DNA from 2 places in the Paenibacillus sp. sgz302148 genome. Region 1 is predicted to be linked to the other one. Evidence: riboswitches for the same ligand, from Rfam matches in the RefSeq annotation. Region 1 holds a riboswitch; the other holds the start of a gene.
The links. A riboswitch is a leader RNA that binds a small molecule or an ion and turns the genes downstream of it on or off. The one in region 1 is predicted to bind preQ1.

Region 2: linked by a shared signal. The riboswitch ahead of queC (7-cyano-7-deazaguanine synthase QueC) and the one ahead of queC (7-cyano-7-deazaguanine synthase QueC) in region 1 are both predicted to bind preQ1.

Annotation. Positions count from the first base shown of each region.
Region 1 is NZ_JBVYOJ010000008.1:244,009-249,496, forward strand. It holds gene AC0LWM_RS14190 (ABC transporter ATP-binding protein) at 1-1,634, shown strand, start outside; gene AC0LWM_RS14195 (hypothetical protein) at 1,708-1,893, shown strand; PreQ1 riboswitch class I at 1,990-2,033, shown strand; gene queC (7-cyano-7-deazaguanine synthase QueC) at 2,139-2,804, shown strand; gene AC0LWM_RS14205 (6-pyruvoyl trahydropterin synthase family protein) at 2,801-3,247, shown strand; gene queE (7-carboxy-7-deazaguanine synthase QueE) at 3,237-3,965, shown strand; gene AC0LWM_RS14215 (MalY/PatB family protein) at 4,098-5,279, opposite strand; gene AC0LWM_RS14220 (DMT family transporter) at 5,402-5,488, opposite strand, start outside.
Region 2 is NZ_JBVYOJ010000008.1:127,870-133,357, reverse strand. It holds gene AC0LWM_RS13740 (CehA/McbA family metallohydrolase) at 1-469, opposite strand, end outside; gene AC0LWM_RS13735 (hypothetical protein) at 466-930, opposite strand; gene queE (7-carboxy-7-deazaguanine synthase QueE) at 1,604-2,332, opposite strand; gene queD (6-carboxytetrahydropterin synthase QueD) at 2,329-2,769, opposite strand; gene queC (7-cyano-7-deazaguanine synthase QueC) at 2,772-3,431, opposite strand; PreQ1 riboswitch class I at 3,541-3,585, opposite strand; gene AC0LWM_RS13715 (UvrD-helicase domain-containing protein) at 3,975-5,488, opposite strand, start outside.

The sequences.
Region 1 (5,488 bases):
CGCTGCTGGCACTGCTAGGTCCGTTCCTGATCGGCCGCGCCATCGACGACTACATCGTAGACCGAAGCCACGACGGCCTGCTGCAGCTTCTCATCGGACTGGCCGGCGTATACGCCTTTTATTCGCTATCGCTCTGGCTGCAGAACGTATGGATGATTGGCATCGCGCAAAACACGGTATACCGGATGCGGACCGAGCTGTTCCGGCATTTGCACAAGCTGCCGATTTCGTTTTTCGACAAGCGCCGCCATGGCGAGCTGATGAGCCGCGTGACGAACGATATCGATAACGTGAGCTCTACGCTGAACAGCTCGTTCATTCAGGTGATCTCCAGCGTGCTGACCCTGCTCGGAACTTTGTCCGTCATGATTTGGCTGAGCCCGCAGCTCACCCTGCTGACCTTGATCGTCGTGCCGTTATTAATTTACGGCTTGCGCTGGATCACTTCTCGGACCGGCCGGTTATTCAAGGAGCAGCAGCGGAATTTGGGCGATATGAACGGATTTATCGAGGAAACGATGTCCGGGCAAATGATCGTCAAAAGCTTTTCGCTGGAAACCAAATTGATGGCCGAATTCCGCGGCAAAAACGAGCGGCTGAAGGTATCCGCCTTCTGGGCGCAAACATTCACGGGCTTCATTCCGAAGCTGATGAACGCATTGAACAACTTAAGCTTCGTGATCGTGGCGGGCATCGGAGGCGTGTTTGCGCTGAACGGCGCGATTACGATCGGAACGATCGTTATTTTCGCCGAATATTCGCGGCAGTTCACAAGACCGCTGAGCGACCTCGCGAACCAGTTCAACACCGTGCTGTCGGCGGTGGCCGGCGCGGAGCGGGTGTTCGAGCTACTGGACGAGGAAGAGGAGCGCAACGATGAACGAACGGCGGTATCGCTGGAACGTGTGGAAGGGCATGTACAATTCTCGGATGTTTGCTTCTCTTACGAGCAGGATGGCGAGACGATCGCCGATTTGAGCTTTGAAGCGAAGCCGGGGGAAACGATCGCTTTGGTCGGTCCGACCGGAGCGGGCAAAACGACGGTGATCAACCTGCTCTCGCGGTTTTACGACGCAGATAGCGGCGTGATCCGCATCGACGGCCACGACGTCAAGACGATCCGGCGCGAAAGCCTTCGCGCGCATATGGCCTTTGTGCTGCAGGATTCGTTCTTGTTCCGGGGAACGATTCGGGACAACATTCGTTACGGGCGGCTGGACGCAACCGACGAAGAGATCGCGGAAGCGGCGAAGGAAGCCAACGCCCATTCGTTTATTATGAAGCTGCCGGACGGCTACGACACGATGCTGAAGCACGAAGGCGCAGGCATCAGCCAAGGCCAGAAGCAGTTGATCTCGATCGCGAGGGCCATTGTGGCGAATCCTGCCGTTCTCATACTGGATGAGGCGACGAGCAGCATCGATACGATTACGGAGCTTCAAATCCAGGAAGCGTTGCAGCGTCTGATGCGTGGGCGAACTAGCTTCATTATAGCTCATCGCTTGAATACGGTTAGGAATGCCGACCGCATTATCGTTCTGAAGGAAGGAAGACTTCTCGAGCAAGGATCCCATGAAGAGCTGCTTCGTGAACATGGTTTTTACCATGAGCTTTTCACCCAGACGATGAAATGATTCAATTCCGTGGGTGATATTTGGAAGGATTATCCGTCGCCTTGTAGAATCCAATAAGTCGGAGGTGCTGCGGATGCCCATTCAATATCCATTGCGGGAAGAACCCGGCAAAACGATGTTTGTATTCGAGAAGCAAGGCAAGGTATACGGCCATATCGTCAAAAATCGGACGGATAAAGCGCCGGCCAAGTTTTTGTTCGAAACGCCGAAGTTCGATTCGATCGAGCAGCTCAAGGCGGAGTATCCCGAGGCGGAATAACCAGATTATGCATCTTTCACATCCCCGGGTTTCTATGCTATAGTACGGATAACTAAAGAAGAAATCCGGAACCGGCGAGCCTCCCGCTTGCCGTTTTCGGGAGAGGTTCGCGAACTCCCTCTATAAAAAACTAAGGAAAACGATATCGCGCAAGGTATCGTTTTCTTCCTTTAGGGTTTCTTTATAGCACGTTCCAAGAATCTCTTCTTCTCAAGTTCAACGATGAGAAAAAGAGGAGATTGACGATGAAACAAAACAAAGCGATCGTCGTATTCAGCGGCGGTCAAGACAGCACGACCTGCCTGTTCTGGGCGCGGGAACGATTCCAAGAAGTCGAAGCCATTACGTTTAATTACGGACAGCGCCACAAGATCGAGTTGGAATGCGCCGCAAGCATTGCCAAGGAATTAGGGATCAGACATCATGTGCTGGACATGTCCTTATTGAATCAGTTGGCTCCCAACGCGCTTACGCGGGATGATATCGCGATTGAGGAGGAGCCGGGAAAGCTTCCTACTACCTTCGTCGACGGCCGGAATTTGCTGTTCTTGTCATTCGCTGCCGTCTTGGCGAAGCAGATCGGGGCCCGGCATATCGTCACGGGCGTATGCGAAACGGATTTTAGCGGTTATCCGGACTGCCGGGACGTGTTCATCAAATCGCTGAACGTGACGTTGAATTTATCGATGGATTACCCTTTCGTTATTGAAACTCCGTTAATGTGGATCGATAAATCGGAAACCTGGGCGCTGGCGGATCGTCTTGGCGCTTTCGAATTTGTGCGCCATAAAACCGTCACCTGCTACAACGGAAGCATTGCCGACGGCTGCGGGGAATGTCCTGCTTGCCGGCTTCGCCGCAAAGGCTTGGACGAGTATCTGGCAACGCGAGGCGAGGTGGACAAGCGATGATTCAACAAATTTATCCTTCGATCCAGCATTCTTTCAAGTATGAATTGAACAAGGACATTCACTTCGCGGCGGCTCATTATATCCCAAGCGAAGATGCCGGCAAATGCCGTCAGATGCATGGACATACGTATTTCGCCAATATCACCATTGCCGGAAATGAACTGGATGCGTCGGGGTTCCTCGTTAATTTTGCGACGATCAAGCAGCTGATTCACGACCGTTTTGATCATACGCTTTTGAATGACGATATCGCCTGCTTCGACGACGGGGATTCCCGCCGATTTCCGACAACCGAGATCGTCGCGAGAACAATGGCCGACCTCATTCAGCGCCACTTGGACGATACGGCCAATCGGCCTGTTTGCCTGCAAGTTTTTTTGAGGGAAACGCCAACCAGCTATGTCGTATACCGTCCGAAAGCGGGGGATCGGCATGGAGAATAACCGCATTCCCGTTCTCGAAATATTTGGTCCCACCATCCAGGGAGAAGGCATGGTGATCGGGCAAAAAACGATGTTCGTCCGCACGGCCGGCTGTGATTATGCCTGCACTTGGTGCGACTCCAGCTTTACTTGGGACGGATCGGCGAAGCATGAAATCCAGTGGATGACGGCAGATGAGGTTGTGAATGAACTGCGCCGCTTGGGAGGAGCGGCTTTCGGCCATGTTACGATTTCCGGGGGCAATCCCGCTTTACTCAAGCAGGTCGGGGACTTGGTCGATGTACTGCATGAGCAGGGGATCGGCGTTGCGCTGGAAACGCAAGGAAGCCGGTGGCAGGATTGGTTTTTGGACATCGACGACTTAACGCTTTCGCCGAAGCCTCCAAGCTCTACGATGGAGACCGATTGGCAGAAGCTTGACGATATCGTGGATCGGCTCTTGAACCAGAAGCGGAACTTCAGCTTGAAGGTCGTTGTTTTTGACGAGGGAGATTTAGAATACGCGGTAAATGTGCATCTCCGTTATCCTAAGGTACCTATGTATCTGCAGGCGGGTAACGACGATGTCGCGGAAGCGGACTGCGATGTGCTGCGGAACCGCCTTATCACGCGTTACGAATGGCTGATCGCAAAGGTCATGGCATCCGAGCAATTGAAGCAGGTCAGGGTACTGCCGCAGCTTCATACGTGGGTTTGGGGGAACAAACGCTGCGTATGACCGGGAGATAGAACTAGGAAGTCCATACGACGCTAACATAAAGAAGCTTCAGGTCAGTCGAAATATTTTCGGCAGCCTGAAGCTTTTTATATTAATGCGATTGCAGCTTACGTTTTGCAATGAGGCCTTTCTTCACTTCAAGCTCTCGCGCGCGGCGCGGCAGAAACGTTCCAGCGCTTCCTCCACGATTGCCCGCGGACAAGCCAAATTGATTCGCAGGTAGCCTTCGCTGCCGAATACCGACCCTTCGCTGAACGCGACTTTTGCTTGCTGGAACATGAGCTCCTTCAAGCCTTTCACGTCTTTGCCGAGTCCGCGGCAGTCAACCCATAACAGGTATGTGCCTTCCGGCCGCATCGGCTTCACTTCCGGCAAATGCTCCGCCAAATACGAGATGGCGTAGTCGACGTTGCCTTGAATATAAACGAGCAGTTCGTCCAGCCAGCCTTCGCTTTCGTTGTAGGCGGCGATTACGGCATCCGGGAAGAAATAGTGCATCATATGCAGGCTGAGCGCTTTGATCCGGGAGTCGAGCTTGCGTTTCAGCTCCGGATTCGGCGTTACGACATAGGATGCTTGCAGGCCCGGAAGGTTGAACGTTTTCGTCGGTGCGAGGCAAGTAAGCGTCCGGTTCGCATGGTCTTCCGACAACGACGCGAACGGATAGTGCGTATGACCCGGCAGCGCAAGGTCGCAGTGAATTTCGTCGGATACGACGATGACGTCGTATTTGCGGCACAGCTCGCCGAGGCGAAGCAGCTCTTCTTTCTCCCATACGCGTCCGCCCGGGTTGTGCGGGCTGCACAGCAGCATCAGCTTCGCTCCGCCGCGCATCCATTCTTCCAGGTTGTCATAGTCCATCTCGAATCGCCCGTTGCGTTCGATAAGCGGGCTTTTGGCCACCTCGCGCCCGTTCAACTTAATGACATCGTAGAATGGGTAATATACAGGCGATTGCAAGATGACTTTGCTCCCCGGCTCGCTGAATTGCTCAACGGCCAAGCTTAACGCAGGCACGATGCCCGGCGTATCGGACAGCCAATTCGGATCGATCACCCAGTTGTGGCGTTTCCGAAACCACTTGACGATCGCATCCACGAAATCTTCCGTCCGGATCGTATACCCGTACGTGCTTTGCGAGGCCCGTTTCATAATCGCTTCGCGAACGGCGGGCGGGCTTTCGAAATCCATGTCGGCAACCCATAGCGGAAGAATGTCCTTCTCCCCGAACAGCTTCTCCGACTGGTCCCATTTATACGAGCGCGTATTGCGCCTGTCGATCGAGCGGTCAAAATCATAACGTTTCGTGCTCATATGATCCATTCCTCCGTCCTCAATTTACGTCAGCTAGTCGCGACTTTCATCTCCTAGTTTACCTCAGAGCGGAGGGCAGGTCTACTGCTTGGGGGAACGCATTTTCATCCAGCGACAGCCGCTCAATTTTCTTGACCGCGAACCGCGCGCTCCTTGATTATCGGCTTAGGCTTTACGCCGGATTTGCTGCCTCCGAGCTTATTCGCCCC
Region 2 (5,488 bases), 120 kb from region 1:
CGAAGGCCCGCAGGTTATCCTGCTTCACCGGCGCGAAGGTCGTCGACCACACCTCGATATAATCGAAATCGTTCCAGTCGCGGATGTTGAATTCCCAGAAGCATCCCGTACAGATGGGCGTACCGATCCGGAACGGATGAGCCAAACCGGCGACGCCTCCTTGTTTGTGCACCTCCGTAACATTGGCATGAATCGCATCCGGCTCCGCTTTCCGCCAATCGACGAACGCGTCCAAGCCGACGGTGACCATATGTCCGTAAAAGGTCGTCCACTCCATCCCCGGAAGTATGGCGATCCCCGTTTCCCTCTCGATGTCCTCTTTCCTCTGCAAGCCCGACATCGTGTTATGGTCGGTCAAAGCGATACATTCGAAGCCGAGCCGCTTCGCTGCCGCAGCAAGCTCGAGCAGCGTTTGTTTGCCGTCACTATGGATCGTATGGGTGTGAAGCTCGCAAGCCAGCCATTTCATTCGGCATCCTCCTCGTCCGCCCACACCCGGAGCCGGTATGTGCAGCTTTCCGTCACGACGGAATGAACGCTGACCGTAACGGTCCATTCACCCGCTCCGATTGGCCCTTTCATCAGGCCTGGTGAAGCTTCCTCTGCGGATAGGAATAGCAGTTGGTTCTGGTCGTGCCGATGGCATGCACCTCGGTAGCCGTCCGGCGCATCCACGGATAAGGTCAATAAATTCGAAAGCTTCGTCTCGCGCTCCAAATGTCGCCGCGCCGCAGTTCTTTGCTCAGGTTCGAAGTAACGGTCGATGCAGGCCGCCACATACTCCCTCGTGAGCTCCCCGTCCTCAAGCAGCTTCGGGGAATACGAAAATTCAATGTGCAGCTTGGACTTCGGCCGCAAGAGCTCGAACTTGCTGCTAATATGCGTACTCGTATCGAGCGGCGATAAGGTTTGCATCTTATCGATCAGCATCGTCGATCGTATCCTTTCCTCTTGAATGTGGGATCGATCTCAGATGGGATCGTTCTCACATCTCCAATGTACATCCGAAATGTTCGAGCTTTGTTATCCGGGTTAAAATGTTTTGTAAATGGGGTTTTGGGCAAAAGCTGAAGACATCATTAACAAACAAGCAAGCCGAGCGGGACATGATGCAAGTCGCCTACGCCCAACAAAACGGCTGGTGCGATCCGAATTAAATCATGATATCGTAGTACGCGGCTGGTTTTTCACGAATGAAATGTACCTGTGGGAGATTTTGTGAGACAACGTCATTGTTTGGTTGAGGAGATTGCGAAGACAATCACTTCGGTTCATGTGGCGAGGCTTTATATGTAGAAAAGAAAGCTCCCGGGTGAACGGGAGCTTTTTGGGAATTGGTCAATAATGGAATAATTTATTCCTGACCAGCGAAAAACTTTACTTTACATGTACCGTATTCATGAACATGTTAAAGTTATTTGGCATCGTTCGAAAAAATCTTGAGTAGAGGTGCGGTCTGGCTATAAAAAGGGTCATGACCCTTTCGATCAAAGTATCTTGATACTAGAACATTCCGGATCGGATCAAAAAAGAATAATGATCTTTTTATTGGTAAGTATTCTCTCTGTATCATTCATGCTACCACGAATATCTCTTTCTCCGATCACACCCCGCGTTTATTCCCCCAGATCCACGTATGGAGCTGCGGAAGCACTCGAACGGCATTCAACTCCGTAGATTCCATTACGGCGTCAACCAACCATTCATACCGCTTCACAAGGTGTTTCAACAATACCGTAGGGTCACTTTCTGTTAGGTTATCATTCCCTATTTGTACATAAAGCACGCACGCCGGGTATTTCCGATGCACCTTCCCTGCATACTGCAAATCCAGTTCATCGAACACGACAACTTTCAAGCTGAAGCTCCGCCCCGCTTCGGTCAGTTTCTCCACGATGCTGTCCAACACATCCCAGTTCATGCTCATGCCCGAGCTTGGTGGCTTCGGCGATAGTGTCAACTCGTCGATGGACAGAAACCAGTCCTGCCAGCGGCTGCCCTGTGTCTCTAAGGCTACCTTCATACCCTTGTCATGGAGCAGATCGATCAGTTCGTGCATACCTCCGATTAGTGCAGGATTGCCCCCCGAAATCGTAACATGGGAGAAGGCTTCCCCTCCAAGCCTCAAGAGCTCGGCTGCAATATCCTCGGCGGTGAGCATACGAATGTCCTGCTTCCCGGTCCCGTCCCATGTAAAGGCGGAATCACACCAGGAGCATGAGTAATCGCAACCTGCTGTGCGTACGAACATGGTTTTTTGACCGATGACCATGCCCTCACCTTGAACTGTCGGGCCGAATACTTCCATCACTGGTATACGTGCTGTTCTCATCGTTTACCTCCCGATAACGGGCGGTACACCACGTAGCTTGTCGGCGTCTCCCGCAAGAAAATTTGCGCACATATCGGCTTATTCGGCGTTTTATCCAAATAGGCTTGGATAATTTCGCACATTGTTCTGGCGACAACCTCAGTCGTCGGGAAACGCGCTTCGTTCTCATCACTAAAAAAGTCATTATGATCGTTCAGCAAGGAATGGTCGAAACGGTCACTAATCAATTTCTTTATCGTTGAAAAATTTACCAAGAAGCCGGATCCATCCAGTTCATCACCGACAATCGTCACGTTGGCATAATACGTATGACCATGTACTCGGCTGCATTTTCCAGCGCTTTCGCTCGGGATATAGTGAGCTGCCGCGAACTGGAAATCCTTGTTCAATTCGAACCGAAAGTTGTGTGCAACGGTAGGATAGGTTTGATGGATCATTATTACTGCGCCCCACTTTTCCTGGACATATACTCCTGCAATCCGTTCGCTCGCAAGCGGCATGCCGGACACTCGCCGCAGCCGTCGGCGATTACACCATTATAGCAAGTAAGTGATTTATTCCGCACATAATCAAATGCCCCAAGTTTATCGGCCAGTTCCCAGGTATCTGCCTTCGTGAGCCACATCAATGGCGTATCGATAACGAACTGATAATCCATTGATAAATTCAACGTCACATTCAAAGACTTAATGAATATATCCCTGCAATCCGGATAGCCGCTGAAATCTGTCTCGCATACCCCGGTTACAATATGTTTTGCGCCGACCTGCTTCGCTAGAACAGCAGCAAAGGATATAAATAGCAAGTTACGCCCGTCCACAAATGTCGTCGGCAGTTGCCCTTCCTTCTCTTCAATGGCAATCTCATCCCTCGTTAACGCGTTCGGAGCCAACTGGCCCAGTAGTGACATATCGAGCACATGATGCTTAATGTTCTGCTCCTTGGCAATACTGGCCGCACATTCGAGCTCTAACTTGTGACGCTGGCCGTAATTGAACGTAACCACCTCTACTACGTTGAAGCGCTCCAACGCCCAGAACAGGCAGGTGGTGCTATCTTGACCGCCGCTAAAAACGACGATGGCTTTTTCCTTCTTCATCCTATTATCCCCTCTCTTGTATATCGGCACCCGGCGCGAGCGGAGCATAGAGATTCAAGAACAACTCTCTTCTTAGGAACCATGAAAAAAACGATATCCTAAGGATATCGTTCCCTTAGTTTTTTATAGAGGGTGTCGCTAGAACCTCTCCTGGAGCCATTCATGCTGTTACGCTCGGATGATTTCAGATTTGTATATTATCTTACCATTATACCGCAGTTTGGCTAAGCTTGCATCTCAAAGCTTTTTCCATAAAGGTGATCTGCTTGCGCCCCCTCATTAAGAAATAATGCCTGCGGCATCTAACTTTCTTGCGAGGATGGTATATAACTTAAATGTCTTGCCTTATATCAAATTTTATGATATTTTAGAGTTGTCCGAAAGCATCGGCAAGCCCCTGTTGAGAAGCACTCACAGGGGTTTTTATTTGTCGAGAAAACGATGAAGAAGCGGGGATAGGGGCAGATATTAACAGAAAATTGTTCGATGAGGGGCAAGTAAGGCGAATTTTTATTAGGCAGATCCATCGGATCTGCCTAATATTCAAGAAAAGTATACGAATTTCTTACCAAGTGTTTGTAGAGTTGACTTTGCCATCAATACCTCATCTTTCCACGACCAGTTCTCACTTCCGATTGGGTTCGCTTTGTATGATCCATGCCCGATTAAACAAACGACATGTTCCGCGCGAGTAACGGCTACATAAAAGGTGCGAGCCTCTTCTTCGAGTAAATTATGGCGATATTGAGCAGTCCAATTATCAAATTTCGAGGAGCGACCGTGCCCTCCTGGCAGTTCAAGATCGAGTCCCCATCCGGGAATTTCGAAGAAGGTAGGCATCTGGTCGTCACTGAGCAATCTGCGACCAATATCGGGAATGATAACAATCGGGTACTCTAAACCCTTGGCGGAATGAACAGTTGAGAATCGAACCGCATTAGGCTTACTTTCTTCGTCTCCTGTATCCGCTTCGTCCATCTCCATTCCGGATAGCAAGGCCAACTGGAACCGATCGAAAAACTGTTGCAACGTCAGAGCTTCCGAATCCATCAATTCACGGGACCACATCACCAACTTCTCCAGATTAGCCACTGCCTGTAAATTGCCCTGCTTCCCGTAATATTCCCGTGCCCTGGTGAATTCGTACATATAGGTCAGCAACTGTGGTACGAGATCAACCTTCATCCTTTTGCGTACATTCCGAATTCCCTCTAACCATTCCGAGCAATCCTCTTCCTCTTCGAACCAATCCCTAAGAACTAGATTTGTCCCATCACTCCGGTATATTGAACTTGGAGTGATAAACGGAAGGAACGGGGTACCAAGCGCCAAATCGAGGGACACGTCGTCGGGATACTTTAATATCGCCTGTAGCATATGATAGCATGCCACTATTTCCGGTTTACGAAAAAAGCCACCACCCGTGTCCGTTACGACGGGAATATCGGATGGAAACCGAGAGTAAAAACTTTGCATTTGGTAATTGGAACGGAACAGAACACAAATGTCTTGGTACTTTACCGGGCGCATTCCCTGGTGCCGGTCATGGATCCGTTGATCGAGAAACTCTCGGATCTTATGTATCGTCCGCTCTGCAATGGGTTGTTCACGCTCCTTGTAAATCTCAATATGCTCATAATGGAACGGGACAAGAGTATCATTCGGCACATGCGCATCATCCGCTTTGGTTAATTTTTCTTGCAAAAACTCGTATCGCCGCCCCATGTCATCAAATAAAGCCGATTGTACCGAATGCAAAGGCTCAGTCGGACGACGGGATGCGCTCAGTGAAAGAGGAGTTGTATTGTTCTTTTCCGAGATTTTGCGTATAACCGAATGATCGGCGCCGCGGAACCCATAGATCGCCTGTTTGCGGTCGCCCACCACCAGCACGTGTGTAAGCCAGGGCGACAAAGACTGGATGATGTTCATCTGAAGTTCATCAGTATCCTGGAATTCATCCACAAACAAATAACGGAATCGCGATGCAACCAAGGGGCCAATTTGATCCTTGTATTGCTCGACGAGCGCCGCACATTTGTGCAGCAGATCGTTCG